DNA from 4 places in the Neobacillus sp. PVCKKU3 genome. Region 1 is predicted to be linked to each of the others. Evidence: predicted binding sites of a transcription regulator. Region 1 holds the regulator's gene; each other region holds the start of a gene.
The links. Region 1 encodes Rex, which represses fermentation and respiration genes when NADH is low (regulators of the CRP and FNR family bind a similar motif). Its sites were predicted from a motif close to TTGTGAAATATTTCACAA; they were not measured.
Positions count from the first base shown of each region.

Region 2: a site for Rex is predicted at 3,471-3,488, ahead of nirB (nitrite reductase large subunit NirB). Genes of this name have one in related genera too.
Region 3: a site for Rex is predicted at 1,946-1,963, ahead of nirB (nitrite reductase large subunit NirB). Genes of this name have one in related genera too.
Region 4: a site for Rex is predicted at 5,748-5,765, ahead of ACNQGS_RS15970 (hemerythrin domain-containing protein). Genes of this name have one in related genera too.

Region 1 covers NZ_JBLVQN010000067.1:1,484-9,442, forward strand. The annotation lists gene rimI (ribosomal protein S18-alanine N-acetyltransferase) at 1-302, shown strand, start outside; gene tsaD (tRNA (adenosine(37)-N6)-threonylcarbamoyltransferase complex transferase subunit TsaD) at 299-1,324, shown strand; gene ACNQGS_RS27885 (ABC-F family ATP-binding cassette domain-containing protein) at 1,762-3,681, opposite strand; gene moaC (cyclic pyranopterin monophosphate synthase MoaC) at 3,845-4,333, shown strand; gene ACNQGS_RS27895 (redox-sensing transcriptional repressor Rex) at 4,366-5,019, shown strand; gene ACNQGS_RS27900 (DUF4395 domain-containing protein) at 5,172-5,597, shown strand; gene ACNQGS_RS27905 (acyl-CoA dehydrogenase family protein) at 5,724-7,337, shown strand; gene ACNQGS_RS27910 (YdiK family protein) at 7,748-7,948, opposite strand; gene ACNQGS_RS27915 (CPBP family intramembrane glutamic endopeptidase) at 7,945-7,959, opposite strand, start outside.
Region 2 covers NZ_JBLVQN010000004.1:128,864-136,822, reverse strand. The annotation lists gene ACNQGS_RS04455 (nitrate/nitrite transporter) at 1-115, opposite strand, end outside; gene ACNQGS_RS04450 ((2Fe-2S)-binding protein) at 332-1,276, shown strand; gene nasC (assimilatory nitrate reductase catalytic subunit NasC) at 1,269-3,404, shown strand; gene nirB (nitrite reductase large subunit NirB) at 3,513-5,927, shown strand; gene nirD (nitrite reductase small subunit NirD) at 5,959-6,285, shown strand; gene ACNQGS_RS04430 (YrdB family protein) at 6,747-7,094, shown strand; gene ACNQGS_RS04425 (VOC family protein) at 7,231-7,959, shown strand, end outside.
Region 3 covers NZ_JBLVQN010000016.1:28,205-36,163, forward strand. The annotation lists gene pruA (L-glutamate gamma-semialdehyde dehydrogenase) at 1-389, shown strand, start outside; gene ACNQGS_RS12540 (hypothetical protein) at 699-884, shown strand; gene ACNQGS_RS12545 (alpha/beta fold hydrolase) at 997-1,881, opposite strand; gene nirB (nitrite reductase large subunit NirB) at 2,087-4,513, shown strand; gene nirD (nitrite reductase small subunit NirD) at 4,520-4,840, shown strand; gene cobA (uroporphyrinogen-III C-methyltransferase) at 4,868-6,337, shown strand; gene ACNQGS_RS12565 (NAD(P)-binding protein) at 6,350-6,967, shown strand; gene aceB (malate synthase A) at 7,167-7,959, shown strand, end outside.
Region 4 covers NZ_JBLVQN010000022.1:53,586-61,544, reverse strand. The annotation lists gene ACNQGS_RS15990 (YkvI family membrane protein) at 1-356, opposite strand, end outside; gene ACNQGS_RS15985 (ATP-dependent Clp protease ATP-binding subunit) at 560-2,719, shown strand; gene ACNQGS_RS15980 (M3 family oligoendopeptidase) at 2,748-4,442, opposite strand; gene ACNQGS_RS15975 (MarR family winged helix-turn-helix transcriptional regulator) at 4,538-4,978, opposite strand; gene ACNQGS_RS15970 (hemerythrin domain-containing protein) at 5,149-5,691, opposite strand; gene ACNQGS_RS15965 (hypothetical protein) at 5,915-6,262, shown strand; gene ACNQGS_RS15960 (ferredoxin family protein) at 6,465-6,749, opposite strand; gene ACNQGS_RS15955 (FAD-dependent oxidoreductase) at 6,749-7,959, opposite strand, start outside.

The DNA.
Region 1 (7,959 bases):
TCGAACATGAAAATAAAATTATTGGCTATTGTGGAGTTTGGCTTGTTATTGATGAAGGTCATGTGACGAATGTCGCGATTCTTCCTGAATACCGCGGCAAAAAGCTTGGGGAGATGATGATGCGAAAGCTGATATCCGTCTGCCATGAGAGGGGTGCAAGAAGCATGACCTTAGAGGTAAGGGTAACGAATCATGTCGCTCAGTCTCTTTATCGCAAACTAGGGTTTCAAAATGGCGGAATCCGGAAAAATTATTACTCAGATAATTTGGAGGATGCGCTGGTAATGTGGGTGAATTTATGAAAAAAGATCAGTTGATATTAGGAATTGAAACAAGCTGTGATGAAACGGCGGTGGCGATTATCAAAAATGGCCGAGAGATAACGGCCAATGTGGTTGCCTCGCAGATTGAAAGTCATAAACGGTTTGGCGGGGTCGTACCGGAAATTGCCTCACGCCATCATGTTGAACAGATCACGGTCGTGATAGAAGAGGCATTAAAGCAGGCGAATCTATCCTTTGCTGAAATTGATGCTGTTGCGGTAACGGAAGGGCCAGGTCTGGTGGGTGCCTTATTAATTGGCATCAATGCCGCCAAAGCACTCGCCTTTGCTCATAATAAACCGCTTGTGCCAGTCCATCATATTGCCGGTCATATTTATGCAAACAGGCTGGTGACAGAGCTGAAATTCCCTTTGTTGGCTTTAGTGGTTTCAGGGGGCCATACGGAGCTTGTCTACATGAAAGAGCATGGACAATTTGAGGTAATTGGCGAAACAAGGGATGACGCAGCGGGTGAAGCCTATGATAAGGTCGCAAGAACGTTGAGTCTGCCATATCCAGGCGGTCCGCATATTGACCGTTTGGCCCATGAAGGCAGTCCGACTATTGATTTGCCCCGTGCCTGGCTGGAGGAAGGCTCCTATGATTTTAGCTTTAGCGGCTTAAAATCAGCGGTCATTAATACGGTCCATAATGCCGAGCAGCGTGGTGAGACGATTGCTCCGGAGAATCTGGCCGCGAGCTTTCAGGAAAGTGTCATTGACGTATTGGTGACGAAGACCGTAAGAGCCGTTGCAGAATATGGCGTCAACCAAATATTATTGGCCGGAGGAGTAGCAGCCAATAAGGGGCTTCGAGCAGCCCTGGAAAAGGCATTTTCAGATAAGGCGGATGTTGAATTAGTCATTCCTCCATTATCCTTATGCACAGACAACGCAGCCATGATAGCCGCTGCCGGAAGTGTTATGTTTGAAAAGGGAATTCGAGCAGACTTATCACTAAACGCAATACCTGGATTGGATATGGAAACATATAACACCTGACCTTTCCTAACAAGGAAGGGTCTTTTTAATTAAAAAATCTAATTAAACGTTTGATTGATTTGGTTGATAAACTAATCAAACGTTTAATTGGTATTGACAATAAACTAATCAAACGATTGATTGAAAACGGCAAATGCTTAAAATATAGGCATTTTAAGAGTTAAACAAACATTTGATTAAATTTTGGCTAATATAAAAATATCAATTTTGTGGATAAGATTTTTTTGAAAAAGTTGAAAATTCAAATGACTTGTGGATAACTCAGTGGGTAATGTTGATAATGTGGATAAGTTGACACTTTTTTGTGGATAATGTGGGTAAGTTAATTGAATAACTGAAATAATGGCATTTACAATGTGAATAATTCTGTGGAAAGTTGGGCCTTTTGGATTATAAGCACAACAAAAAACCGGACTCCAACAGTCCGGTTATCCACATTATTCTGCCAGCTCGGCCCATTCTTCCATTAATTCGTCAAGCTCGGCCTTAGCCTTTTCATTTTTTAAATTAATCTCTAAAACCTTTTCATGGTCCTGAAAAACTTCTGGCTCGCATAATTGCTGTTCATAATTCTGAATCTCTTCTTCAAGCTCCGAAATGCGTTCCTCGATTTCTTCCAATTTGCGTTTTCGCTGGCGTTCCAGTTTTTTCGTTTCTTTATCCTGTTGATAACTGTTTTTTTCAGCAGGCTCTAAAGCAGAAACCTTCTTCTGGGAGGCAGCCAATGCAAGTGCCGTAAGTTCCTCCTGCTCCAGCTTTTTATCCACATAATAATCGTAGTCGCCGAGGTATTCAGTGCTGCCCTCGGGGCTTAATTCTAGTACCTTGGTTGCGATTCTGTTAATAAAATAACGGTCGTGTGAGACAAACAAAATAGTACCTGGATAATCAATTAGGGCATTCTCAAGTACTTCCTTGCTGTCCAAATCCAAATGGTTGGTAGGTTCGTCCAATATTAATAAATTTGCTTTCTCGAGCATTAGCTTGGCAAGGGCTAGGCGGGCTTTTTCGCCGCCGCTTAATGACAAAACATTTTTAAGCACATCGTCACCGGAAAATAAGAAATTCCCAAGCACCGTACGGATTTCCTTTTCCGGTTTCAGTGGATATTCATCCCATAGTTCGTTTAAGACCCGTTTATTGGAGGTTAGGTTGGCTTGTTCCTGATCGTAATACCCGATGGACAAATTGGTTCCGTATTGAATAGTTCCAGCCAAAGCGGGAAGCTTTTTAATAATTGTTTTTAAAAGGGTCGACTTCCCGATTCCATTAGGGCCGACAAGGGCAATGCTGTCGCCTTTATACACACGAAAGGAAATATCCTCGGAAACCTTCTCTCCATCATAGCCGACAGCAAGCGAATCAACAGTCAGTACATCATTGCCGCTTTGCCGCTCAATTTCAAATGAGAAGGAAGCAGATTTTTCATCCCCTGATGGGCGATCCATGATTTCCATTTTTTCAAGCTTCTTCCGCCGGCTTTGCGCTCTCTTAGTAGTAGTGGCCCGTGCGATGTTGCGCTGGATGAAATCCTTTAACGCGGCAATTTCCTCCTGCTGCTTTTCATAAAGCTTCATGTCGCGTTCATAATTGGCAGCTTTCTGCTCAAGATAAGTGCTATAATTACCGGTGAATCGCTGAATCAGGCGGCGTGATAGTTCATACACCTCTGTAACCACTTTATCCAAAAAATAGCGGTCATGCGAAACAATTAAAATCGCGCCATCATAGCCCTGCAGATATTGCTCCAGCCAGGAAAGGGTTTCGATATCCAAATGGTTGGTTGGCTCGTCCAAAATTAAAATATCAGGTCTTGTCAGTAATAGTTTGCCTAGCGCAAGACGCGTTTTTTGTCCGCCGCTTAGACTTGAAATCATTAACGTAGTATCAGAAAAATTTAACCCATGCAATACAGAACGGATATCAGCTTCATATTGATAGCCGCCTTGCTCTTTAAACTTTATTTGCAATTCATCATATTCCTTTAATACCCGTTCGTATTTTCCTGGGTCCCCGAAAACAGCAGGATCGGCCATTTGCTTCTCCAGCTTCCGGAGCGATTTTTCCATCGCCTGCAGGTTCTCAAAAACCGTCAGCATTTCCTCCCAAATGGACAAATTGGACTCCAAACCCGTATTTTGCGCCAAATAACCAACGGTAACATCCTTTGGTTTGATGATTTCGCCGCCGTCATAGCCCATTTCGCCGGCGATGATTTTCAATAACGTTGATTTCCCCGCTCCATTGCGTCCGACAAGGGCAACACGGTCACGGGTTTGTAATTCCAGTTTTATATTCGATAAAATAAGTTCAGCACCATAATATTTTTGTAGTTGGTTAACCTGTAATAAAATCATTTTTTTCACCTCTATTACCTTACGACTAGTTTACCGTATAACCCGAATGTCGGCAATGAAGTGAAATTTTTAATGGAATTATAAAAAAATATACTGTTAGTTCAAAGTTTCACACACATGGACAAAAAAATATTGTATTATTTTTTGTAGGAGGATTTTTTTTATGGCTGAATTTACTCATTTTAATGAAGAAGGCCGGGCCAAGATGGTCGATGTCAGCGAGAAGCCGGAAACGGCACGCACAGCAACAGCCCAGTCTAGCATAACAGTAAGCACTGAAATTTATGAAAAAATCACAAACCACGAAATGAAAAAGGGCGATGTCTTAGCAGTTGCCCAGGTTGCTGCAGTGATGGCAGCGAAAAAGACATGGGATATCATTCCAATGTGCCACCCGATTCCATTAACAGGTATCAATATTAGTTTTTCATGGGAGCAGGCCGGGCAGGGACAATATACACTGCATATTGCTGCATCAGTGAAAACAAAAGGCAGTACGGGGGTTGAGATGGAAGCGCTAACAGCTGCCTCTGTTTGTGCCCTGACCGTCTATGATATGTGTAAGGCAGTTGATAAAGGGATGGTAATTGGACCAACCTTTCTGGTGGAAAAAACCGGCGGCAAAAACGGTGATTTTAGAAGAGAAATCTAATATATCCATTAAAATTGAAGGGTGGGAGAAATATGTCCAATGAAACGATGAAAATACCACAGGCAACAGCAAAGCGGCTGCCCTTATATTATCGATTTTTACAAAACCTTCATTCCTCTGGCAAGCAGAGGGTGTCATCTGCAGAATTGAGTGAAGCAGTAAAGGTGGACTCGGCCACTATTCGCAGGGATTTCTCTTATTTCGGGGCCCTTGGGAAAAAGGGGTACGGCTATAACGTAAACTATTTGTTATCGTTTTTCCGGAAAACTCTTGATCAAGATGAATTAACAAAGGTAGCGTTAATCGGGGTGGGTAATCTCGGCACAGCCTTTTTACACTACAATTTTTTAAAAAATAATAATACAAAAATCGCTTGCGCCTTCGATGTGGACCCCGGAAAAATTGGCGGTTCGATAGGCAATGTTCCCGTTTATTCGATGGACGATATAGAACAGTATTTGATCGAGGAAAATATTTCGGTGGCGATTTTGACGGTGCCGGCTCCGGTTGCTCAGCAAATCACAGACAAGCTTGTGAATACGAATGTAAAAGGGGTTTTAAACTTTACTCCAGCAAGACTGAATGTACCTTCATCGATCCGCGTGCATCATATTGACCTGGCGGTGGAGCTGCAATCACTTGTTTACTTTTTAAAGCATTATCCAAACGACGAAGTAGAAGAATAAATAATCAATGGGCTTCTCGCCAAAATGGTGAGAGGCCCATTTTTTCGTTTTGAAACATTTTCCTAACCAGATCACTATACAAAGGGAGTGGAAGCGGGTAAAATGAATACACAAGTAATTATTGTAATCCAATAGGAAAGGTTGGAATTAAAATGACAGAAACAGTTCGTTCAATCCCACGGCCGCTAGTGAAAACAAACCAGTGGACGATTGTTTTAAGTGTTGTGTTAACATGGTTATCCGGTCAGGAATGGTTTTTGTTAGTGCCGTTTGTTGCCGGTATGTCTGGTCTTTTATTCGGATTTAATCCGATTATGCAAATAGCAAAACTATTTTTAAGAAAGGAACCAGAGGCTTATATCCCCGAGGATTGGGAGCAGCAGCAATTTAATCAAAAACTTGCCGTATCGTGTTTGGGAATTGGATTTGTAGGATTCCTGCTGGGTTGGAATGGTGTTGGCTATGTGTTCACGATTCTTGTCGCAGTGGCTGCCTTTGTGGCAATTCTAGGTTTTTGCATCGGATGCTTTATTCATTTTCAGTGGAACCAATACCGTCATAGAAGGGTGCACCAATAAAGAAGAGGTCTGAATTATTCAGCCTCTTTTTTTGTTTTTCTACTTATATTTGACGTTTCCATATCCTTACATTTAAGATTAAATTGAAAATTATGAATTATTATTCATGAGGAGAGTGGCGTTTTTATGAAGCATGTTTCCCAAGAGACAGAAGCAAGAGGAAAAAATTCTTACAGCTTTGATGAATTTCTCGAAAAACGTGACAACCTTGATTGGTACCGTGATGAACCGTTTTTACAAAAAGCGGTAAAGAAATTTACGGGTTCTCAGCACAGCCAAATCCACGAAAAACTATTATCCTTTTCAGCAACAGTATCTGCAAAATGGAACCGGTTAGCCGAAAGAATTGCCAGACCGGAAGTCCGCCCCTATATGCTTCACTTTGATGCTTTTAATCATCGGATTGACCGGATTGTTCGTCCTCAAGAAGTTCATCAATTAGAGAATGAAATTTTCGGAGAAGGTCTTTTTTCCAGTAACATGACACCTTGGGAAAGCTTTGTGAAAAGAATGCTGATCCATCAGCTGGGTGAGGCGGGAGTGACCTGTCCGCTGACATGTACACATGGTTTAGTGGCTTTGCTTGACCAATTTCCGGATGAAGAATATCCAGAACTTCAAGTTATATTACATCATACAAAAGAAGGGCTAAACGGCGAATTCGCCATTGGCGCTCAATTTATGACAGAAATCCAGGGTGGTTCTGATTTGCCGGCTAATGTTTTGGAGGCGGTTCCGGAAGGCAAGTATTATCGTTTGTATGGGAATAAGTTTTTCTGTTCTGCGGCGCATGCCGATTATTCTGTGGTGACGGCAAAAATATCGGGAACTGACAAAGTTTCAACATTTATCGTACCTTCCTGGCTTCCGGGGGATAAGGAGAAGGAGAAACGCAACGGGTACGAGATAAATCGGATCAAATGGAAGCTGGGAACAGCCGAGCTGCCAACAGGGGAGATTCAATATAAGGGGGCGCGTGCCTATCCAATCGGTCCAAAGGATAAAGGGATTGCAGTTGCAGTCGGAATTGTATTGACCTTGTCGAGGTTGGAAATTGGGATTGCCTGTGCCGGGTTTATGCTGAGGGCCTCTCGGGAGGCAAACTTGTACAGCGATTTCCGAAGTGTTTTTGGAAAGAAGGTAAAAGACTATCCACTCGCAGCAAGCAAGTTGAAACGAATCCAGCATGCCGCTGAGCGAACGACGGCGGGGGCATTCAAAATCTATAATCTTTTCTTGCAACTGGATAAGCCGCTTAATCCAGGAATTAAATCGGACCATCCAATTGATGTTAGGAAAAAGTTATTTAATCTGCGTGAACTTGTCTTGCTGCAGAAAATCTGTGCAACGAATGAGGGAGCGGAAATTTTACGGGAGGCTATCTCCGTGTTTGCCGGCCATGGAGTGATGGAGGAATTTTCGTCGCTGCCGCGTATCTTCCGCGATGTGGTCGTAAACGAACAGTGGGAGGGACCGCGTAATCTGCTTTTAACACAAATCTACCGCGATTTGGGCAGGGTTTCTGACTGGTATTCACCTGCTGAGTTTGTGGCCAGCGTTCTTGAGGGAGCCGCTGGGGAGACAATTAAAAAGTTTTCTGATCAACTTGAAGACCTACTGGGGCGGCCTGTTTTAGGTGAAGTAAGCGAAGCCTCGATGGACGCTGCTGCGGAATGGGATGCGTTTTGTGATGAATTCTTTAAGGCTTACCAGCTGATAGCTCTAACAGAGGTCAATTAATGGAGCTGGGCGAAACATTATAGACGGTATTGAGGAAATTTGAGTGAAATCAGGAAGGGAAATGTCCTTGATAGACGGTATCAAGGACAATTTGAGTGAAATTGGTAGTGGAAATGTCCTTGATAGGCGGCATCAAGGACATTTTGAGTGAAATCAGGAAGGGAAATGTCCTTGATAAGCGGTATCAAGGACAATTTGAGTGAAATCGGGAAGGAAAATGTCCTTGATAGGCGGTATCAAGGACAATTTGAGTGAAATCGGGAAGGGAAATGTCCTTGATAGGTGAAATCAAGGACATTTTGAGTGAATCGAGAAGAGAAATGTCCTTGACAATCGACAGAAGGACAATTTTGCCGATTAATAAGTGAATACGTCCTTCACACCAGCCTTATCAAAAATATAAAACATCATTATTTTTTCATTTGCCCCTTATATTTGAAATGAATAGCAATCATCTTAATGGCTGACCCAAGGTCAAAGGTGGCGAGGATGACCAAAAGGTAGCTGAAGAAGCCCCAGCCATTGTTTTGGACATCATCGATAGCAAAATAGGTGAACAGGGCACCCAGTATTAAATAAATCAAACCGGAAAACAAAGGTGAACGTTTCATAGAAATCCTCC
Region 2 (7,959 bases), on a different contig from region 1:
TATAGACTCCTAGTGCCCCTAACATTACCCAAACCATGAAACTGACATCAAAGTATAAAAACGATGACAGCAGCGAGGGGGCATGCCCGCTTTTTCTTAATTCTATTAATCTCATCTCCATTCCTCCATTGCTCATTAAGTGCTTTAGATAATTCCCTTGCTGTTTTCAAGAATAATAGGTCAATTTTGTTTTGTCTCAAAGCCTGTAAGGTCATCTAACACGGAAATTTTCATGTTAGAAAATGTAACGTGTTCAATTTCTTTTTTTGATTTTTATGAAATAATGTGGGATATTCAATTATTTCATCACTAGTGGAGGTGTTATTTGGTTATGGAAAGACCAGCCCTAGTTGGTAACAGAATGACTAAAGGGGGCTTAAAAGCAGCTGCCATGCCTCTAAACAAAGTCATTTGCAGATGCAATAGAGTAACCAAAGAGGCTATTTTGAAGGCGGTTCAAAAAAATGGGTTAACATCCGTTGAACAAATAAAAACTTGCACAAAAGCAGCTAGTTCTTGTGGGGGATGTAAACCGTTAGTAACAGATCTCCTATCCTTAATTCAGAGTGATCAATTTGTAGAAGAGAATTTATTAAAACCCTTTTGTTCTTGTACATCATTAACAGAAGAAGAAGCGGTTAAGGAGATGCAATTGAGGGGATTAACTACTGTCCAAGAGGTAAGAGCGGTTCTCAAATGGGAAAATGCGACTGGCTGTCCGACCTGTACCCCAGCGATTCAATATTATTTAAGCATGATAGATCCGCAATATGTGGATAAACAAGCCAACGTGCCAGGTAACATCAACACTAATATCGGGGAACAAATATGTAAATGTGACTGGCATTCCGGTCCTCAAATAGCTGAGTGTCTTCAAATGAAATTTGAAAGTCTATTAACCCCCTATCCTATAAAAATTGACATTTCCCCATGTATGCATAAGGTGGCGGTTCCTGTAACAAAGGATATAGGACTGATTGGAATTGACAGGGGCTGGGAAATTTATGTAGGCGGCAGCGCTGGGCATGTCCCTCTGAGCGGAAAATTATTATGTATTGCAGCATCCAAGGAAGAAGCAATCGAAATGGTTTCTGGTTTTATCCAATATTACAGAGAAACGGCCAATTACCGTGAGCGGACATGGCAATGGTTAGATCGAGCGGGCCTAATCCATGTAAGAGAAGTATTGTTTGACGATGAGCTTCGCCAGCAATTGCTTGAGAGGTTAAGAGAGGATGAATCGATAAGGAAGAAAAGGGTGGGCGTCCATGACTGAGTTATTGTTAAAGTATTTTCGAACCAAGCAACAGGAAGTCGAAAAGGAAAAAACGTACGATACACAATGTCCATTTTGCAGCATGCAATGTAAGATGCAGTTGATCGAACAATCGATTGTTTCTAGGAAAAGATATATGACAGTGGGCAAGGATAACCCAACTTCCGAGGGTCGCTTATGCATGAAGGGTGCAAATGCCCATCAACATGCCTTCCATCGTGATCGTTTGAAATACCCGTTATTAAAAGTAAATGGAGAATTTGTTCGCATTTCCTGGGAGGAGGCATTAAACCACATCAAAGAAAAGTTTACCCGAATTCAGGCGGAGGATGGTCAGAATGCCTTGGCCGTGTACGGGAGTGCATCTATCACAAATGAGGAAGCTTACTTGTTAGGGAAATTTGCACGGGTAGCATTAAAAACTAAATATATTGATTACAACGGCCGTTTCTGTATGTCTGCCGCAGCTTCCGCCGCAAGCCAAACGTTTGGAATGGATAGGGGCTTCACTAACAGCTTATCTGAAGTTCCGTTTACACGGTGCATTATTTTAGCTGGAACAAACATTGCCGAATGCCAGCCTACTATCATGCCATATTTTGAGAAGGCAAAGGAAAACGGTGCTTTTATCATAGCTATTGACCCACGGGAAACGGCAACAACGAAAATGGCTGATCTGCATTTGCAACTAAAACCGGGAACAGATGCCTTGCTGGTCAATGGGTTATTAAAGGTCATCATCAACGAAGGCTATTTGGATCATGAGTTTTTAAAAAAGCGGGTAAATGGTTTTGAAGCTGTTAAAGACTACGTACTCAACTTGGAGTTGGACCAAATTGCAGAACAGACAGGAGTATCAGTCGAGAAAATTCGAAAAGCGGCGAGAAAGTTTGGAAAAGAAGAATCAGGAATGATTTTTACCGCCAGAGGGGTGGAGCAGCAAACAGATGGCTCTTTTGCTGTCCGTAATTTCCTGAATATTCTGCTTGTTACAGGTAAAATCGGGAAATCAAATTGTGGTTATGGAGCGATTACCGGTCAGGGAAATGGCCAAGGAGCAAGAGAACACGGTCAAAAAGCAGACCAGCTTCCAGGTTACCGCTCAATTGAAAATGAGGAACATCGCGAATTTATGGCCCGTGTCTGGGGAATCCCTGTGGAGGAATTGCCCGAAAAGGGCGTTTCAGCCTATGAAATGATGGAAAAAATTCATGAAGGTGAAATAACGGGAATGCTGCTCATGTGTTCCAACCCGATTGTTTCCAATCCGAATGCTTTTTTCGTACAAGAAGCTCTAAAAAAATTAAAATTCTTTGTTGCCGTAGATTTATTTGTGTCCGAGACTGCTAGATTAGCAGATTTAATTTTACCAAGTTCTTCTTATCTTGAAGATACAGGGACAATGACGAATGTAGAGGGACGGGTATTGTTAAGGGAAGCGAGCTTTCCATGTCCTGGAGAGGTGAAACATGATTGGGAGATAATTTGTGACATCGCTAGAGCTCTAGGCAAAGGGAAATATTTCTCCTATGCATCACCGGAAGAAATTTTTAATGAGTTACGAATGGCGAGCCGTGGAGGAATCGCTGATTATTTCGGCATAACATATGATCGTTTAAAAAAGGAATGCGGTTTGTTATGGCCGTGTCCGGATGAATCCAGCAATGGGACAAATAGATTGTTCGAAACCTCTTTTGCCCATCCGGATGGTAAAGCGGTTATGGCGGTAGTGCCGAATGAATTGGCCGCTTCCAAAGAAAAGGCAAACGAAGAGTATCCGCTATATCTAACAACAGGCAGAGTCCTTTCACAATATCTAACAGGTGTGCAAACAAGAAAAAGCCCGGCATTAGCCGCCAGAAACATTGAATCCTTTCTGGAAATCCATCCTTCAACGGCAATGGCCTACGGAATTGGCGATGAAAAGTTGGTGAAAATCGAATCTAGAAGGGGGAGTATCGTCGTAAGAAGCAAATGGTCGGAAGCAATACGTCCGGATACGGTGTTTGTTCCCTTTCATTGGGCGGATTCACAAAATGTTAACATGCTCGTAGCAAAGGAACTAGATCCGATTTGCAAAATGCCTGGTTATAAAGTGAGTGCTGTTCGAGTAAGCCCGCTTTTTTAAATGAAAGCTTCCATTTTAAAAAACTGCGTTAGGAAACCTTACATGAATGGTAACAAGTTAGAAAGGGTGTGATATATTTTAAAAAACTTAACAAGGAGGGAATGCCAGGTGGAGAAGAAAAAGCTAGTTTTAGTAGGGAATGGGATGGCTGGTGTTAGAACCATCGAAGAAATCCTGCGTATTTCTAAAGAATTGTTTGAGATTACTATTTTCGGTAGTGAGCCGCATCCGAATTATAATAGAATTTTGCTCTCGAAGGTTCTACAGGGTGATACAAGTGTTCAAGATATCACCTTAAATGACTTGGCATGGTATCGTACTAACAACATTCAGTTATATACGGGAGAAACAGTTATTAAAATTGATTCTAGCAGGAAAACAGTCATTACAGATAAAGGCAGGATAGAACCTTATGATGAATTAATTTTGGCGACGGGTTCGCTGCCTTTCATCCTTCCCATACCGGGAAAAGATATAGAAGGGGTAACAGCCTTTCGTGATATCAAAGACACTGAAGTCATGTTGGAAACATCTAAACAATTTAAAAAGGCAGCAGTGATTGGTGGCGGCCTGCTTGGGCTTGAAGCGGCAAGGGGACTATTAAACTTAGGAATGGATGTTACGGTTATCCATCTTGCCCCCTATTTGATGGAACGCCAATTAGACACAACAGCCGGGAAACTGCTGCAAACCGAATTAGAAAAACAAGGCGTGAACTTTTTATTAGAAAAACAAACACAGGAAATCTTAGGAGAAGAACGTGTAAAAGGATTGAAATTCAGTGATGGGACGGAACTTGAAGCGGACTTAGTGGTGATGGCAGTTGGGATAAAACCGAATGTTGAGCTGGCAAAAGAAAGCGGACTGCTTGTCAATCGCGGCATTGTTGTCAATGACTATATGGAAACGAATATCCCTCATATTTATGCGGTTGGCGAGTGTGCAGAGCACAACGGAATTGCGTATGGTTTAGTGGCACCTTTGTATGAACAAGGAAGAATTTTAGCCAAACAAATCTCCGGGGTTAGAAAGGAACCGTATAAAGGCTCTATTTTATTTACACAATTGAAGGTTTCGGGTGTTGAAGTTTTTTCAGCCGGAGACTTTTATGAGGGGGAAGACAAAAAAGCCATCAAAGTCTTTGATGAACAAGATAACATTTATAAGAAAATTGTCTTACGAGGAGATCAAATTGTCGGTGCTGTCCTATTTGGTAATAGCAGCGAAGGAAACCGCTTAGTTTCCATGATTCAAAAGGAAACGAACATTTCCGATTTAACAAAAGTGTCCATTTTAAACCAAACTGGTGAGGATTCCGGAGACAGCTTGACTGCAGCCATGAGCAATGAAGAAATTATTTGCGGCTGTAATGGAGTATCAAAGGGTACAATCATCGAGGCAATTCAGGAAAAGGGATGTACAAGTGTCAATGCTATTAAGGAATGTACGAGTGCATCCCGTTCCTGTGGTGGCTGTAAACCGCTTGTAGCAGAGATTTTACAGATCACCTTAGGAGTTGAGGCCGACTCCACCATACAAAAAGAACCGATCTGCAGCTGTACAGCATTATCTAGAGATGAAGTGATTGAAGAAATAAAAATAAAAGGGTTGACCCACATAAAAGAAGTCATGTTTGTCCTGAGGTGGAAAACGGACGAAGGCTGCTCAAAATGCCGCCCCGCTCTGAATTACTATTTAGGAATGGTCAATCCAACCGGTTATGAAGATGAAAGAGAATCTCGCTTTGTAAATGAACGTATGCATGCCAATATTCAAAAAGACGGAAGGTATTCAGTTGTTCCGCGGATGTATGGAGGAGTTACAAAATCACAAGATTTGCGTCGGATTGCAGACGTGGTGGATAAATATGATATTCCTTTAGTTAAAGTAACAGGAGGGCAGAGAATTGACTTGCTTGGGGTAAAAAAAGAAGATCTGCCGAAAGTATGGAAGGATTTGGACATGCCATCCGGATTTGCCTACGGAAAATCACTTCGAACGGTAAAAACTTGTGTCGGAGAACAGTTTTGCCGTTTTGGCACACAGGATTCAATCAGTCTGGGAATTAGGCTGGAAAAGAAATTTGAAGGGCTGCAAACTCCACATAAAGTGAAAATGGCCGTTTCTGCCTGTCCTAGAAGCTGCGCCGAGTCCGGGTTTAAAGATATTGGTTTTATCGGGATCGATGGCGGTTGGGAAATTTATGTTGGTGGAAATGGGGGAACCCACGTACGCGGCGGAGACTTATTGTACAAAGTTAAAACGGAAGAGGAAGCGATGAGGATAACGGGTGCCTACCTGCAATATTATCGGGAAACAGCGAACTATTTAGAGCGAACATCGGCCTGGATTGAGCGTGTTGGTTTGGAGCATGTCCGAACTGTGTTAGATGACCAGGAAAAACGAGCAGAATTAAACGCTAGAATGGAAGAAGCTCTATCAGTTATTAGGGACCCTTGGAAGGTAATTACCGAGGATGAAAAGCTGCAAAAAGAGCTGTTTGAAGGCATGGTCATGTCGTAAGGACGATAACAGGTGGAGGGGGATAATTACTGTGAATAAAAGCATATCAAAATTTCCACTTGGCGATGTTCATGAGTTCCCAGAGCGTCTAGGTAAAACGGTGCGGATAGGGGATATAGAAGTGGCGGTTTTCAAATTATCAAACGGGATTTTTCGGGCAGTTGAAAATCGCTGCCCACACCGCGGCGGAGTATTAAGTCAAGGAATCGTAAGCGGTGAGTTTGTCTTTTGTCCGATGCATGATTGGAAAATTTGTTTGCATGATGGAAAAGTACAAAAGCCCGATATTGGATGTGTGAAAAGCTATCAAACAATTATTGAAGGGGAAGATGTATTTCTTCTTATTGATGAAGGATAATTGGGAATAGGAGAGCTCCACCCAAATATGGTGGGGCTCTCTTTAAATTGACCTAAGGAAACAATCCAGAAAATAATCCAAGTTATATCCCCTCATCTTCTAGGGTCTTATTTTATAAACCGCATTACTAAAAAATAAAAACAGCAATGGAATTTGGATGAGCATTTGGCCCATCATGGAATCATCAAGTCTTGTTCTTACCTACAGTTTACATAATATTATTATCGATATAAAACCAAGGGGGATTTCCAGTTCATCTTCGTTCCCCCTTTAAAATGAAAACTCTTGCTTAAGTTCTTCCACCACTAAATCTTTTTAATTAACTGAAAACAAAATTTATAGCGAGGTAAGATTAAAATCTCTTGATAAAACTAATATAATTAGTTAAAATATTAATACAAATAGTTTAGTTTCAGAAATTTGTGTAAGTGAATAATCCAAATGAACGGGGGATTTTGTAAATGAGCTTGCTTGCCGGTCTGCAGTCATTTAATGTTGTATTGCGATTTTTATTAGAACTTTGTTCTCTTTTCGCAGTGGGTTATTGGGGGTATAAAACTGGAGACAGGCTTGTTGTTCAATGGATTCTCGCGGTTGGTGGCCCTTTCGTTTTGGCTGTATTATGGGGATTGATGGGATCCCCAAAAGCACCGATAAAATTAGTTGAACCCCTTCATTTCATCTTGGAAATCATTGTGTTTGGCCTGCCAGTCTTATTGCTTGCTCTGCTTGGAAAAAATGAGATTGCTTGGTTACTAGGGATTGTTGTGGTTATAAATAAAATTTTAATGATTGTATGGAAACAATAATGGGGGATAGGTATATCGCCTGTTTTTTTAATGAATATTCCTTTACACATTTTGTACTTTGAATTAGAATATCTTCAAATCAAGATAATAATTTTTGAAAATAAAACTTAAAATAAATAAAAAAGGATTGAGGCAAATGGAAAAATTCCATCAGAAACCTAATGTTTATGTCGGAGAAGTTAGCATAAACGTAAAAAATCTGGATTACTCGCTTACTTTTTATCAGAATATTATTGGTTTGCAGATATTGGAAAGATCGGAACGTAGTGCGGTTTTAACAACAGATGGAAAAACACCGTTATTAATGCTGGAGCAACCTGAAGATGTTATCCCGAAGGTGGAACGTACTTCCGGTCTTTATCATTTTGCAATTCTTTTGCCAACGCGTTCAGATTTATCAGTGTTTTTACGCCATTTGCTTGAGACCGGTTACCCGTTAGGCGCTGCTGATCATTATGTAAGTGAGGCATTGTATTTAAACGATCCTGACGGAAATGGGATAGAAGTTTATCGGGACCGTCCTTCGAGTGAATGGAGGTGGAAAAACGGACTAGTTTCCATGGCCACAGAACAACTGGATGGTAATGGTATTCTTGCTGAGAGTAATGCGGAATGGACTGGTCTGCCTGCGGGAACAATCATGGGTCATATTCATCTTCATGTTGGGGATTTGAAAAAAGCGGAGGAATTTTATACAAAAGGTTTAGGTTTTGAAATTGTAAGTTATTATCCGCAAGCAGTATTCCTGTCAACTGGAGGGTATCATCACCATATTGCAATCAATACTTGGCAGGGGGAAGGGGCGCCGACACCACCACGTAATAGTGTGGGACTTAATTGGTATACTCTTGTTTTTCCGGATGAA
Region 3 (7,959 bases), on a different contig from region 1:
GCGGCGAAGGAGATAGCTCCAAAGGTTACTTTATCAAGCCAACTATATTTGCTGATTTAGACCCGAAGTCCCGCATCATGCAAGAGGAAATTTTCGGACCGGTGGTAGGTTTCTCAAAAGCGAAGGATTTCAACGAAGCGCTTGAGATTGCCAACAATACTGACTATGGCTTAACTGGGGCGGTTATTACTAAAAACCGTGCCCATATGGAGCAGGCACGTGAGGACTTCCATGTCGGTAACCTTTACTTCAACCGCGGCTGTACGGGCGCCATTGTCGGCTACCAGCCATTCGGCGGCTTCAACATGTCCGGAACCGACTCCAAAGCTGGCGGCCCTGACTACTTGCTTCTTCATATGCAAGGCAAAACAACATCGGAATTGTATTAGTTATATAGGAGACCTCTTCCTACAGTTTGTGGGAAGGGGTTTTCGTTTTATGAAGGACAAAATTAGTTGTTTTGAGCTGGATATTGGCCTTCATCGGGGTTATGAAGGACAAAATAGAGTGTGGTAAATCTGAAAGTGTCCTTCATCGAGGTTATGAAGGACAAAATAGAGTGTAGTAAATCTGAAAGTGTCCTTCATCGAGGTTATGAAGGACAAAATAGAATGTGGTAAATCTGAAAATGTCCTTCATCGGGGTTATGAAGGACAAAATAGAGTGTGGAAAATCTGAAAATGTCCTTCATCGAGGTTATGAAGGACAAAATAGAGTGGGTAAACCTGAAAGTGTCCGTCATCGAGGTTATGAAGGACAAAATAGAGTGTGGAAAATCTGAAAATGTCCTTCATCGAGGTTATGAAGGACAAAATAGAGTGGGTAAACCTGAAAGTGTCCTTCATCGAGGTTATGAAGGACAAAATAGAGCGTGGAAAATCTGAAAATGTCCTTCATCGGGGTTATGAAGGACAAAATAGAATGTGGTAAATCTGAAAATGTCCTTCATCGAGGTTATGAAGGACAAAATAGAGTGGGTAAACCTGAAAGTGTCCTTCACCAACCATAATGAAATCTTAAAAACTCTTTTATTTTCCCATTAATTACAACCAACTGTTCTTCTGATGGGATATGCCCCATATTAAACACTTCATAGTTTGCTAGATTGGGGATGATTTCCTTAGCTGCCGGACCTATTTTCTTCTCTGGAAAAAACACATCCTTACTGCCGGCGATAACCATGGTAGGAGCGGTGTAACGCAGCAACTCCCTCTTTTCCGTCAGCTTAGGCATATCCTGTTCAAGCTTCGTATAGTTGAAGATGCTGCCGATAATCTCTTTATCTATTTTTTTCATAAAGCCATCAGACATATTATCCGCTATTTTCTGCAGTTGGGCTGCCGACTTGGTTCCCTTGAAAATCATCAACGGAACTAAGATTTTTCTAATCATCTCTAATTTTGAACCAAGTGCAATCCCTGCTGGACAAAATAACACCGAACAAGCTATCTTCTCAGGCAAATACGCAGCGAGCCTTAAACAGATTCCGGCACCATAGGATGGACCTGTAAAAGCCGCTTTCTCTACACCGAAATAGGTCATTAATTCTGAAATCCAGCGGGCAAAACTATCATCTTTTGCCGAAATCCTATTCTCTGCACTATATCCGGGATGACCAATCGTATCAGGTGCATAAACCCTGTAGTGATCAAAAAGAGGGTTAAACCATGACAATGTCATCGGGTTAATGCAATTTCCCCCTTGAAAAATAAACAACGGTTTCCCGTCTTTTGGTCCCGTAATCAATACATGTGTCCTGCCGAAAGAAGTCTCCACATAAACTCTTTCCATTTCTATCCCAAATGAGTCCACGTAATTCTTATAGAATCTAAGAATCTTTTGTTTACCTTCAACACTTTTATAAATCGTGTGTTCCGCCATTTCACACCTCAGTCACCATTAATTATTCCAATATTATCCACCAAATAACTGGTTTATGACAATAATGTGAAATCATTCACAAACAACAAGGGATTGTGACGAACCTCACAAATTTTCAAAAGACAGGAGTTTACAATTTAACTATAAATGAAACCTTAATAACCATTAAAAATAACTAAACAAAACATATAGGGAGCGGCCCAACATGAAAAAATTAGTAATGATCGGTAACGGAATGGCTGGAGTCAGGACAATCGAAGAAATCCTTAAACTTGCACCTGAACATTTTGAAATCACCATTTTTGGAGAAGAACCACATCCAAACTATAACAGAATTAAGCTATCAAATATTCTTCAAGGCGATACTAGTTTCGATGAAATTATTATCAACCCGTTGGATTGGTACAAAGAAAACAATATTCAATTATATATAGGCGAAGCTATTGTAAAAATTGACGCAGAAGCCAAACGGGTCATCAGTGACCAAGGCCGTGAAGTGGAGTACGATGAATTAATTATCGCAACAGGATCCAAGTCTTTTATTCTGCCAATTCCAGGTGCGGATAAACAGGGTGTGACCGGTTTTCGTGATATCCATGATTGTGAAATGATGATCAAATCATCAAAGGAATACAAAAAAGCTGCTGTTATCGGCGGCGGTCTGCTTGGCCTTGAAGCTGCAAGAGGCCTGCTAAACCTGGGAATGAAAGTGGATGTCGTTCATTTAATGCCGTCGCTAATGGAACGCCAACTGGACCATATTGCAGCATCTATGCTTAAGGCAGAACTAGAAGCCCAGGGTATGAACTTTTTAATGGAAAAGGAAACCGTTGAAATCCTTGGAGATGAGCGGGTAACCGGAATACGCTTTAAAGATGGTTCAGAAGTAGAAGCCGACCTAATCGTCATGGCAATAGGCATCAAATCAAACACAGAAGTGGCCAAAAACAGCGGCATCTATGTAAACAGAGGCATTGTCGTAAATGACTTTATGGAAACCAGCGTTCCCCACATTTACGCAGTCGGAGAATGTGCCGAACACAGGGAAATTGTTTATGGTTTAGTGGCCCCATTGTACGAACAAGGGAAGATCCTGGCGAATCGCATCAGCGGCTTCGAAGTGGAGCCGTATAAGGGTTCAGTAACAGGCACCCAGCTTAAGGTGGCAGGGGTTGACCTTTTCTCAGCGGGAGAAATTTTTGAAGACGGCACAACGAAATCAATCATGGCCTACAATGAATATGACGGTATTTATAAGCGGATTTTAACAAGAGATAACAAAATTGTCGGGATTGTCCTTTACGGTGATACAAAAGACAGCACAAAACTGTTCCGTATGCTGACGAAACAGGAAGACATCAGCGGGATGACCAGCGTATCGATTCTTCAGTCAGAATGCAGTGCAAGCGGCTCCTCCAGTGATGACATTGCCTCCGTGCCAAATGATGAACTTGTGTGCGGCTGTAACGGGGTAACCAAAGGAGCCATTGTCGAGGCGATCAAAACACAAGGATTGACCACTCTAGATCAGGTCAGCCATTGCACAAATGCCGGCCGCTCATGCGGACGCTGTAAACCAATAGTCGCAAGCATACTAGAACATACTCTCGGCGACCAATTTGACGCAGCAGCAGCTCAAAAAACAAGCATTTGCGGTTGCACAACCTTAAGCCGCGAGGAATTGGTTCAAGAAATCAAAGTAAAGGGCTTAACAAGTGTCAAAGAAGTCATGAACGTTTTAGGCTGGAACAACGAGGAAGGCTGTACAAAATGCCGTCCCGCGATTAATTACTACCTCGGCATGATTTACATGGACGAGTATAAGGATGACCGCGATTCCCGCCTTGTTAACGAAAAAATGCACGCCAATATCCAAAAGGACGGAACCTATTCCGTTGTGCCGCGAATGTACGGCGGGGTAACAACACCACAGGATTTAATAAAAATTGCCAAAGCGGCCGAGAAATACAATGTTCCATTAGTAAAACTAACAGGCGGACAGCGGATTGGCTTGTTTGGCATCAAAAAAGAAGACCTGCCAAGCATTTGGGAAGAGCTTAATATGCCATCAGGGTATGCTTACGGAAAAACGCTTCGCACCGTCAAAACCTGCGTCGGTGCCCAATTCTGCCGCTATGGTACACAGGACTCAATGGCACTTGGCATTGAGCTTGAAAAGAAATTTGAGCGTCTTGATACGCCGCACAAAGTGAAGATGGGGGTATCTGCTTGCCCTAGAAACTGCTCTGAAGCAGGAATCAAGGATATCGGTTTCGTCGGCATTGATGGCGGCTGGGAAATCTATGTCGGCGGAAACGGAGGAGTTGACCTTCGCGCTGGCGACCACTTATGCACAGTGAAAAGCCAAGAAGAGGTTATCGAAATGACCGGAGCCTATCTGCAATACTATCGTGAGACAGCAAACTATCTGGAGCGTACTTCCAAATGGCTAGAGCGCCTGGGCTTGGAGCATATCCAAGGGGTCTTGGTAAACGAGGAAACACGCAAAGCCTTAAACGAACGGATGGACATAACTTTGAAAAAATATATCGAGCCATGGGATGAAGCCATTCATAGTGAAGAGATTCAAGAGAAATATTATACCAAACATACCATTAAGGTCGGGGAGTGAAGCAAAATGCTGCAAACAATAACTCGTATACCTGTTGCAAACTATTCAAACCTAAAAGCTAGAGCTGGTTATTCCATTAAAATCGATGACAAGGAAATTGTCCTCTTTAAAACATCTAATGGCAATGTCTATGCCTTGGAAAACCGCAGTCCCCATCCGAAGGGCGGTGTCCTTTCGGAAGGGCTTGTCAGTGGTGATTATGTTTTTTGCCCTGTTTATGATTGGAAAATCTCCTTAAAAGACGGGCTTGTACAGGCTCCGGATACCGGCTATGTCAAAATATTTAACATAGAAATAGAAAAAGATATTATATTTGTCGTATTATAGAAGGAAAACACGGAAGGATGCTGCACGATGGGAACTGGAAAAGTTTTTTTAGTAGGAGCAGGACCGGGGGACGTTGGACTAATTACGGTGAAAGGGCTTGAAGCCATCAAGCAGGCCGAGGTTATTCTATATGACCGGCTGGCCAACCCGAAGCTTTTGGAGTTTGCTCCGGACAATTGTGAACTGATTTACGGGGGGAAATTGCCAGACCGCCATTTTTTACGACAAGAAAATATAAATGACGTTTTGGTGGCTAAAGCATTGGAAGGTAAAACAGTAGTTAGACTTAAAGGCGGCGACCCGGGTGTATTCGGCCGGGTTGGCGAGGAAGCGGAAGCCTTGGCGAACCACCAAATACCATTTGAAATTGTCCCAGGTATCACATCAGGAATGGCTGCCCCTCTTTATGCCGGAATCCCTGTTACCCATCGCGAACATGCGGAATCATTTACGGTCGTAACGGCCCATGATAAATCACAGGAAGGCAAGCCGCTCCTTGACTGGGCAAGCCTTGCCCGGGGGATGGATACAATCGCTTTTTACATGGGAGTCCGGAACTTGCCATACATTTGTGAAAACTTGATTGCCCACGGGAAGCCAGCCGAAACCCCAGTAATTTTAATTCAATGGGGCACCTTCGGCCGTCAGAAGACATTGCAGGGGACATTGGCTGATATTGCCGCCAAGGCTGAAGAGGCGAAGTTTAGCAATCCTGCGATCATTTTGGTTGGATATGTCGCATCTCTCCGTGAAAAAATAAGCTGGTTTGAGAAAAAGCCATTACATGGCCGGCAGATTCTTCTGGCGCGCACGAGCGAAGGCGAGAGCGAGTTAGCGAAGGAACTGATGCGTCAAGGTGCGGATGTAATCGAGTTTCCAAGGTGGAAAAGAATCGCAGCACCTGTTAACGAAGAGATTATGGGTACTATATCCAGTTATCAAAAAATCCTATTCACATCGCCTGAGAGTATCGAAGAATTTTTCACGGCGTTAAAGAATCATGGGGTGGATATTCGGAAAATTACAGCAGACCTTTTCGGTTTTTCTATCAAAACCATCAATGCCTTAAAAGAACGTGGATTCGTTCCAGGCTTGATCGATGAAATGTCCGATGGGGGAAAAATGCTTGTAGTTGGAGATGGCAGGGCTCAGGTACAAAAATATGAAAACGCTGATTTCTGGAAAACAAGCGACAAAAAAATAGATGAACAGTTCTTTTCAATTTTTAAAAGAATGATGGACGATGCGGATGTAAATACAGTCGTTTTCCCTTCGAGCGCCTCTGTTGAGCCATTTATAACAGCTTTGCAAAAATTCGGCATCGAAACAGAAGCCTTTTTGAAAAATGTCCAAGTTGTCGGAATGGGCAAACAAACGATGGGCGAAGTGGCCAAACTAGGTCTCATGGGTAGCGGCATGCCAAAAAAGGCCACTAAAGAGGCGCTAGTCGAGTATTTAACTGGTCCTTGGCCGGAAAAGACTCCTGCCAATAGATAATGGAGGGTCAGAATGAACGGTTATTACCCAATTATGCTGAAGCTTGAAGGAAAAAAGGTAATCGTGGCCGGCGGCGGCAAGGTAGCTGAGCGGAAGGTAAAAGGCTTGCTGGAAACGGGAGCAGCCATTACAGTCATTAGCCCGGAAAGTACGCCTGTTATACAACATTTGGCCCACGAAGGAAAAATAGCCTGGAAGCAAAAGCTGTTTGCCAAGTCGGACATCCAGGAGGCGTTTCTCATCATAGCGGCCACGAATGACCCGCACACCAACAATCTGGTGAAGGAAGAAGCGGCGGAGCATCAGCTTGTATCCATTGCGGACAATCCGGTGGAGTCTGATTTCCATCTGCCTTCCCATCTGAAGCGGGGCCGCTTAAGCATTGCGGTGTCCACAGGAGGAGCAAGCCCAATCCTAGCGAAACAGATCCGCAAGCAGCTTGAGCAGCAGTTTGACTCCCGGTACGAGGATTATCTAGAATTTCTTTTTTCAAAACGGCAATGGATTTTGAAAAATGTTGAGGATGCGGATTTAAAAAGAAAATTGTTAACTGCCATCGTCAGCCCGGAATTTTTGAACAGCGGCGACTGGGATGAGATGTTTCAGCGTTTATATGAACAAATGATTTAAAGCAGCTACCTAAGTAAGAGGTATCTGCTTTTTTTATTGTGTTAAGAATCTAGTACTATCAAGGATTTTTTTATCTACGCAGGGGAATTTTACCTATTTTTTAAAATTTTTCAGAAAAGTAGTTCCATTTTTCAAAAGTGTGTTATATAATACAAAACGAGGATAGTTACTGTATTATAACAAAGAGGTGATCAAGTTCGTGTCGACGCAAACAAGGGGGATGGAAGTGGTTGGGGCATTGAAAGCCCAATACGACGGTATTTTAACGCCAGATGCTTTGAAATTTATTGAAGAACTTGAAACCAAATTTGGCCCAAGGCGGGCTGAACTGTTACAGTCCAGACAGAAACGCCAAGAGGAATTTAATAACGGCAAGCTTCCTGCTTTCCTCCCTGAGACGAAGCACATCAGAAATGGTGACTGGAGGATTGCACCACTGCCTCATGACCTTCAGGACCGCAGGGTGGAGATTACCGGGCCGACTGACCGAAAAATGGTCATCAATGCCTTAAACTCCGGAGCTAAATTGTTCATGGCTGATTTCGAGGATGCCACGTCACCAACATGGGAGAACCTCGTTGAAGGGCAAATCAACTTACGGGATGCCGTTAATCGGACGATTAACTTTGAAAATCCAGACGGAAAAAAATACGAACTGAATGAAAAAACAGCTGTACTAATTGTCAGACCCCGCGGACTTCATCTCGAGGAAAGGCATGTGTTATTAGACGGCAGAACCATTTCAGGAAGCTTTTTCGATTTTGGATTGTATTTTTTCCATAACGTAAAGGAACTGCTGGCAAGAGGAACCGGTCCTTACTTTTACCTGCCAAAGCTTGAAGGCCACTTGGAAGCACGGCTTTGGAACGACGTATTTGTATACGCACAGGAAAGGCTCGGGATTGCCCAAGGCACCATCAAAGCAACTGTGTTAATTGAAACCATCCTAGCCGCTTTTGAAATGGAAGAGATTCTTTATGAATTAAGGGAAC
Region 4 (7,959 bases), on a different contig from region 1:
TTTTTGGGCAATCCAAGCTGTTCTTCAAAAACAGCTCCTGCTCCTGCCAGCATAACGGCACTTACCCCAAGCAGCATAAATAGCATAAAAAAATTGATGATGCCTCCAGCCCATTTTCCAAATAAAAAATCATTAAATTCCTGGTACGATTTTGCATTAATTTGCGCAGCGATCCTCATCAGTTTTGAACCAATCACAACGAAAAGATAGCCGCTCATTAATATACTTATAAAGCCAAAGAAACCAAACCGTGAGAAAAATTCCACGATTTCTTTTCCTGTAGCGAATCCTGCTCCAACAACAGTCCCCACATAGACTGCCGCTATTTGAAAAGCTTGATTCCAGCTTTTTTTCACATCATCTCCCCCTTATCACAAATATATGACCAAAGGGACAAACAATGACGAGCTTTTTCTCGTAAGCTTATTTTCCTATCATGGAAAAAATTTCACCAAGCGAAAGACTTGAAAGTCAAAAAAGGTCAGAGTATACTATGGTCATAAGGTCAAATATAGTCAAAGTCAAATTGATAAAAGCTAATAACAAGGAGGTTGTTTACATGCTTTGTCAAAAATGTAATCAAAATCAAGCAAATGTACAATTAAACATGAATGTTAATGGGCAGCGTCATGATTTGAAACTTTGCCATGAATGTTATACAAAGGAGAAAAATGCATTAGGTGCAGGCTTTGGAATGAATAAGAACCTATTCAACGGTTTTCCATTTGAAGAGCTTTTTGCTAGCAAAAACTTTTCCCAAGGCCACATTCCAAATGGTCAATTTAGTCCGGCAGTTGAGAATAAAAACGGCCGCGGCGGCTTTATCGATCAATTTGGCCGTAACCTCACACAAATGGCTAAAGCCGGCTTGATTGACCCGGTTATTGGCCGTAATCACGAGATTAAACGAGTCATTGAGGTATTAAACAGAAGAAATAAAAACAATCCTGTGTTAATTGGTGAACCTGGTGTTGGTAAAACGGCAATAGCGGAAGGGCTTGCCTTAAAGATTGCCGATGGCGATGTACCAGGCAAACTGCAAAATAAAGAAGTTTATTTATTGGATGTAGCTTCTTTAGTTGCCAATACCGGGATCCGCGGTCAATTTGAAGAGCGGATGAAGCAGTTAATCGCTGAATTGCAGGAGCGGAAAAACATCATTTTATTCATTGATGAAATCCATCTGCTTGTTGGTGCAGGCTCTGCTGAAGGCTCTATGGATGCCGGCAATATTTTAAAGCCGGCCCTTGCCCGCGGTGAACTTCAGGTTATTGGTGCTACGACATTAAAAGAATACCGCCAAATTGAAAAGGATTCAGCCTTAGAACGCCGCTTCCAGCCTATTCAGGTTCAAGAGCCTGATACAGATGCAGCCATTGCCATCCTTAAAGGGATTCAGAAAAAATATGAGGACTTTCATGAGGTCAATTATTCAGACGAAGCCATCTGCGCTTGTGTGACCTTATCGCAGCGCTATATTCAAGACCGCTTCCTGCCTGATAAAGCGATTGATTTGCTAGATGAATCAGGTTCAAAATTAAATCTAACTTCAGACTATCGGAATAATGAACAAATTGAGGCCCGTCTTAAGGAAATTGCCGCAGAAAAGGTAACAGCATTGAAAAAGGAAAACTATGAACTGGCAGCAAAGCTTCGTGATGAAGAAGCTCAACTTGAAAAGGCATTATATAGTGCCTCAAAAACGGAACGACCAGTTGTTACAGTTTCTGATATCCAAAAAATTATTGAAGAAAAAACCGGGATTCCGGTCGGGAAACTTCAAGAAGACGAGCAGCTTAAAATGAAATCTCTGGAAGAGAATTTGAATAAAAAGGTGATTGGCCAGGAACAAGCCGTTCAGAAGGTCGCAAAAGCTGTTCGCCGCAGCCGTGCCGGTTTAAAAGCAAAAAATCGTCCGATTGGGTCCTTCTTATTTGTCGGTCCAACAGGTGTTGGTAAAACAGAATTATCTAAGACTCTTGCAGAAGAATTATTTGGCACGAAGGATTCGATGATTCGACTTGATATGAGCGAATACATGGAAAAACACAGCGTGTCAAAATTAATTGGTTCTCCTCCAGGTTATGTCGGCCATGAGGAGGCTGGTCAATTAACCGAAAAAGTCCGCCGCAACCCATATTGCATTATTCTCTTGGATGAAATAGAAAAGGCCCATCCCGACGTCATGCACATGTTCCTGCAAATTCTTGAGGACGGACGTCTAACTGACAGTCAAGGAAGAGTGGTAAGCTTTAAGGACACCGTCATTATTATGACAAGTAATGCCGGCGTTGGACACAAAAACATTCACGTTGGCTTTGGAACATCCAATGCTGTGGAAGAAGCTAGCATCCTTGACTCTCTTGGCAGCTTCTTCAAGCCGGAATTCTTAAATCGTTTTGACAGCATCATTGAATTTAAACCACTGGATAAAGAGCATATCTTATCGATTGTCGACCTAATGGCTGCTGAGTTGCAAGAAACATTAAAAGAACAAAACATTGAACTAACCATTTCAGTAGAAGCGAAAGGAAAATTAGCAGAACTTGGCTACCATCCTGCATTTGGTGCTCGTCCATTAAGACGCGCCATCCAGGAACAGCTCGAGGACAAAATAACTGATTTTATTTTAGACCAGCCAGATGCTAAACAACTTGCTGCTATTTTAGAAGATGGCCAAATCAAAGTTGTCACTGAAATGGTGGTGGATCAAAAATAAAAAGCGAAGCCCTGCGGCTTCGCTTTTTTTATAGCTTGTTATCATCAACCGAATTCAGCCAATTCTCGATTTCACCAACAACAGATTCTACACAGCCGGTTTTAAATGGTGATATTAAATTGGCTGCTTCTACGAGTTTAGTAAATGACATAGAACCGCCAAGCTTACAAAGCTTGACATAGTCTGCCCATGCCTCTGGATGATTCTCCCTTGACCGCTTCCAGAATTGGAAGGCGCAAATTTGTGCAAGCGTATAGTCAATATAATAGAACGGTGAATTATAAATATGTCCCTGACGCTGCCAGAAACCGCCGTTCTCCAGATACTCATTGCCGTCATAATTCTTATGCGGCAAATATTTTTTCTCAATTTCCCGCCATTTTTGCTTGCGCTCTGTTGGCGTGGCTTCTGGGTTATCATAAACCCAGTGTTGGAATTCATCAACGGAAACTCCGTATGGAAGGAATAAGAGCGCATCACTAAGATGAGAAAACTTATATTTATCGGTGTCTTCTTTAAAGAACAGCTCCATCCACGGCCAGGTGAAAAATTCCATACTCATCGAATGAATTTCACATGCCTCATAGGTTGGCCAGTTATATTCAGGAATTTCAAACTGACGGCTCGAATAAACCTGGAAGGCATGGCCTGCCTCATGGGTCAGGACATCAATATCACCAGAGGTACCATTGAAATTTGAGAAAATGAATGGCGCTTTATGATTTTCAATGTATGTACAGTAGCCCCCGCTTGCCTTCCCCTTCTTGGCAACAAGGTCCATCAGATTATTTTCCATCATAAAGGTAAAAAATTCTCCGGTTTCCTTTGAAAGATCCTGATACATTCTTTGTCCGTTCTCAATGATCCATTCAGGACTACCCTTCGGTACAGCGTTTCCGGTCTCGAACACAAAGCCTTCATCATAGAATTTTAATTTATCGAGGCCAAGCCGTTCCCGCTGCCGCTCTTTTAGCTTAGAGGCAATTGGAACAATAAAGTCCTTTACCTGCTGACGGAAATTAGCCACCATCTCGGCGTTGTAATCGGTTCTCATCATGCGGTTATAACCAAGCTCAACAAAGTTTTTATAACCCAAGGCGTGAGCAATCTCGGTCCGCACCTTTACCAATTCATCATAAATCCGGTCAAACTCCGCTTCATGCTCTGCAAAGAAGCCAAATTTCGCCGTGCTGGCGCGTTTGCGCATCTCCCGGTCTGTCGATTCAATAAACGGGTCGATTTGCGCAAGTGTACGCTCTTCCCCTTCAAATTCGATTTTCGCCGATGCAACAAGCTTGGTGTATTCTGACGATAATCGGTTTTCCCTTTGCAGCAAAGGAACAATTTCCGGTTTAAACGTCTTTAGCTGACTTTCAGCAAGGGCGAAAAGCTGAGTGCCCCATTTATTTTCCAATTGCGGGCGGAATTTGGAATCAACCAAAGCCTGATAATATTCAGTGATCAACCCTTCCACCTCAGGCTGGATTTCATCCATGTAATCCTGCTCATTTTTATAAAATTCATCATTCGTATCAATGGTGTGGCGAATATTACAAAGATTGAACATCGTTCCCAAGTCATTTCTCAGTTGATTGATTTCATTCATAGCCCCGCTCTGCTTTTCCACTGAGTCAGCTTTTTTGAAACGCTCCAATGCTTCATTAAATTTTGCCCGAACCTCGTCTAAGTTAGGTCGTATGTATGTATACTGTTCAAAACCCATGAAAAAACCCCCTTTTTCATTTTTTTTGGCTATATTCATTTCGACACTAATGATTAATATTCCTTTTTGCAAAAAAAATACGACTAAAAGCCGTATTAAAATTTCCCTGCAGGCAGACCTAATTTTTTTAACAGGTCAATTGCCTCCAGCTTTTCGGAATCAGATAAACTTGACATAAGCTTATCAATTTGTTGGGCATGTTCAGGAAAAATATCCTGAATCAATTTTTTCCCCTCATCTGTTATTTGTGCAAAAATGACACGTCTATCTGTCGGGCAGGCACTCCTTCTCAATAATCCCTTTTGTTCTAGCTTATCGACAACATACGTAATACTTCCGCTCGCAAGCAGGATTTTTGCACCAATTTGTTGCAGCGGCTGGTCGCCTTTGTGGTAAAGTAGCTCTAATACGGCAAACTCAGTTGGGTTTAGACCGCTTGCTTGGATCACTTTATTAACGTGTTCATTAATGGCTTTATAGGCTCTAGAGAGAACAATAAATAGCTTTAGCGAAACGGCTGTTGAATCTTTTTCCATAACAACCCATCCTTTATCTTTATTGGGAAATTGCCCTCAAAAGCAAAACACCCATAATATCTCGATTTCAAAATTATTATAAAAAAATTTCGAACCTATGTCAATTAACGGCAAAGTCACACTTCTTATCCTAAATGTTTATATGATAGAAAAAGAAAAAAGGATGGAATCTATGCCCATCCTTTTTTCTTAATTTCTTGAATTCTTTGATATAACTCTTCTTTTTCTTCATCAGAGAGCATTCGCTCGGCCATTGGAAAAAGGACGTTTTCTTCCTTGTTAAAATGCTCCGTTAAAATAAAGTAAGCATTTTGGATGTATCCAGCTAATTTTTTTAATTCATCATGTGAAGCAAGGCTGCCGGCAGCCGGCTCAAGAAAGGATTTAATATGTGCTTTTGCTTGGTCATGCTCATACTCCATTACCGCTATTGGTCCAGAAGTTGTCCCAATATAAGTCCCCATCATTGGGAACAGCACACCTTCTTCTCTTTCCGAATGCGGGTCAAGCGCTGCCTGAAATTCTTTTACCTTCGTAATTAACTCTTGGAAATTAACTTCTATATCAATATCTTTATCAATTTTTTGGGTTAGGCTGTACAATCCTTCCATTTGGCTTCTTAATGGGGGATGTTCTTCTTTCAATTGCCTTAATCCCTTACTTTTTAGCTCAGCACTCGGCATCCCGCCGAAACCGCTCATACAACTGCTCATTACATTCACCTCTTTCAATCTTCTGCTTTCAGTATAAAAGCGCCATTACAATTATGTAGTGACAATCGTCACATCTATACCCAAATTACAACTTCCTCATAATATAATTGACAACTTTTTGAAAACGTTTTATTTTTTTGAAAAATTATAACATTTATCACTCAAAAAAGTCTTTATAGTTTCATATAATAAAGTTAGATATTATGAAAGGGAGGTAAATATATTGAAAACCCCAAATTATCATGACTTTTATCAAACGGCATTTTTACCAATTGGTGCAAATGATCTTGTTTCGCTTAAGGATACAGATGCCTATATTCCAGAATCCAATTCTACACATTGGCTAATTGCCGTAGAAGGGGTTCAGCTCCCTCAGCCACGGATTTATTATCATTGGAAAGTCAGTATATATCCAGCCGCAAATGACGGCGACTTCAATTGGAAAAAGCCATATTATTGCTCAGAAAATATGGCACAAATGGATCATGCCATAACCCTTGCTTCCTCGCTTGCAGCCTCCTGCAAAAAAGATGAACTTTCCTCGGCAGCCCTTTTAGAGAAAATAAGCTGACCCTTTAAATACTTACCTTCTAGCTTCACCTTCTTTTTATAATCCCATGTGAAAAAATATACATATAGTGTAAATTGCAATTAGTAAATGGAAACTCGCCGATTGACGAGTTCGATTGGACGGTTCATGAGGCGTAATTGAATTTATACTTTCTTATTAGCCTAAAAAAGGTGCTGTCTGCAATAGCAAACAGCACCTTTTTTTATGCTAACCTGAAGACAATCCCGTGTCCGCCTTTTGGATATTCCCATTTAATATTTTGGTAAGGGCAGCCAATCCGGCAGCTTCCGCATTCGTGACAGCCTTCATAACCTACCTGCATCCGCGTTCCTTCCCACTTATATACCTCGGCTGGGCAAAATACTGTACAAATTTTATCAGGACATTGGGTCATGCAAACGTCATGATCAAGAACGGTAAGATGGGACTTTGTGTCACACTTAAACCTGAGAAGATACTGTTTTTCCTCAATATTCTTCGTTGACATTATTTCACCGCCTTCCAAGCACGATAGAGATCTTGCAATACGCGAAGCGTTCCTCTTTGTGAGGTCATATTCTTAATAATTTGCTTTTGTTTATCACGTTTTGGCGTGCCATCAACCGTAAAGAATTTGCTAGCTGCCTGATTCATCATCGGAACATACTCTTTAAAATATTGCGGGTATTTTTCGAACGTATGGGCCGCATCTTTGTACTTCTCTAAATCTTTGATGATAAAGCTATTATAAAGGGCCTCGCGGTAGTTATTTAACATTGATTCGCTGAAATTGCCGTGGCGATGCGCCTCAATGACAGTCTCAGCAGCCAATAAGCCAGAATGCATCGCCATGTTCGAACCTTCACGATGAATAGCGTTAACAAGCTGGGCAGCGTCCCCAACAACAATAACTCCGTTGCCTGCCACTTTAGGAACTGAGCGGTAGCCGCCTTCCGGAATGAGGTGGGCAAGATATTCAGCAGACTCGCCGCCAGCAATGAACGGCTTGACCATCGGATGATTCTTTAAGTAATCCAGCAGTTCATAGGGCTTCATTTTTGCTTTTATCATACTCGATAGTGTTGTCCCCACACCGATATTCAAACTTTCTTTGTTGGTATATAGGAAAGCCGTACCCAGATTTCCTTTTGTGGAATCTCCAAAGATCTCAATTGTGCAGCCTTGGTTGTCCTCCAAATTGAAGCGGTCATTTATTTTTTCTTTTGGAAGATTAACAACTTCCATAACTGTCAGCGCCACTTCGTCCGGGCGGAACTCCTTATGAAACCCAAGCTGTTTGGATAACAACGAGTTAACTCCGTCAGCAAGGACGACTACATCTGCAAAAACCTCACCATCCGGCCGGTCAGTGCGGACCCCAACTACCTTGCCGTTTTCGACAATACATTCCGTGACAACTGTTTCGGTAATTAGAAGCGCTCCTGCCTCCACAGCTTTCTTTGCGAACCATTGGTCAAACTGGGCCCTTAGAACTGTAAAGTTATTATATGGCTCCACACCCCATTCAAGGCCTTTATATCCAAACGAAAGAACTGATTCTTTGTCCATCATCCAGAACCGCTGTTCAATGACTGGTCTTTCAAGCGGCGCTTCTTTCCAAAATTCAGGAATCAACTCTTCCATTTGCTGGCGGTACAATACTCCACCCATAACGTTTTTTGCCCCTGGGTACTCTCCGCGTTCAATCAGCAGTACAT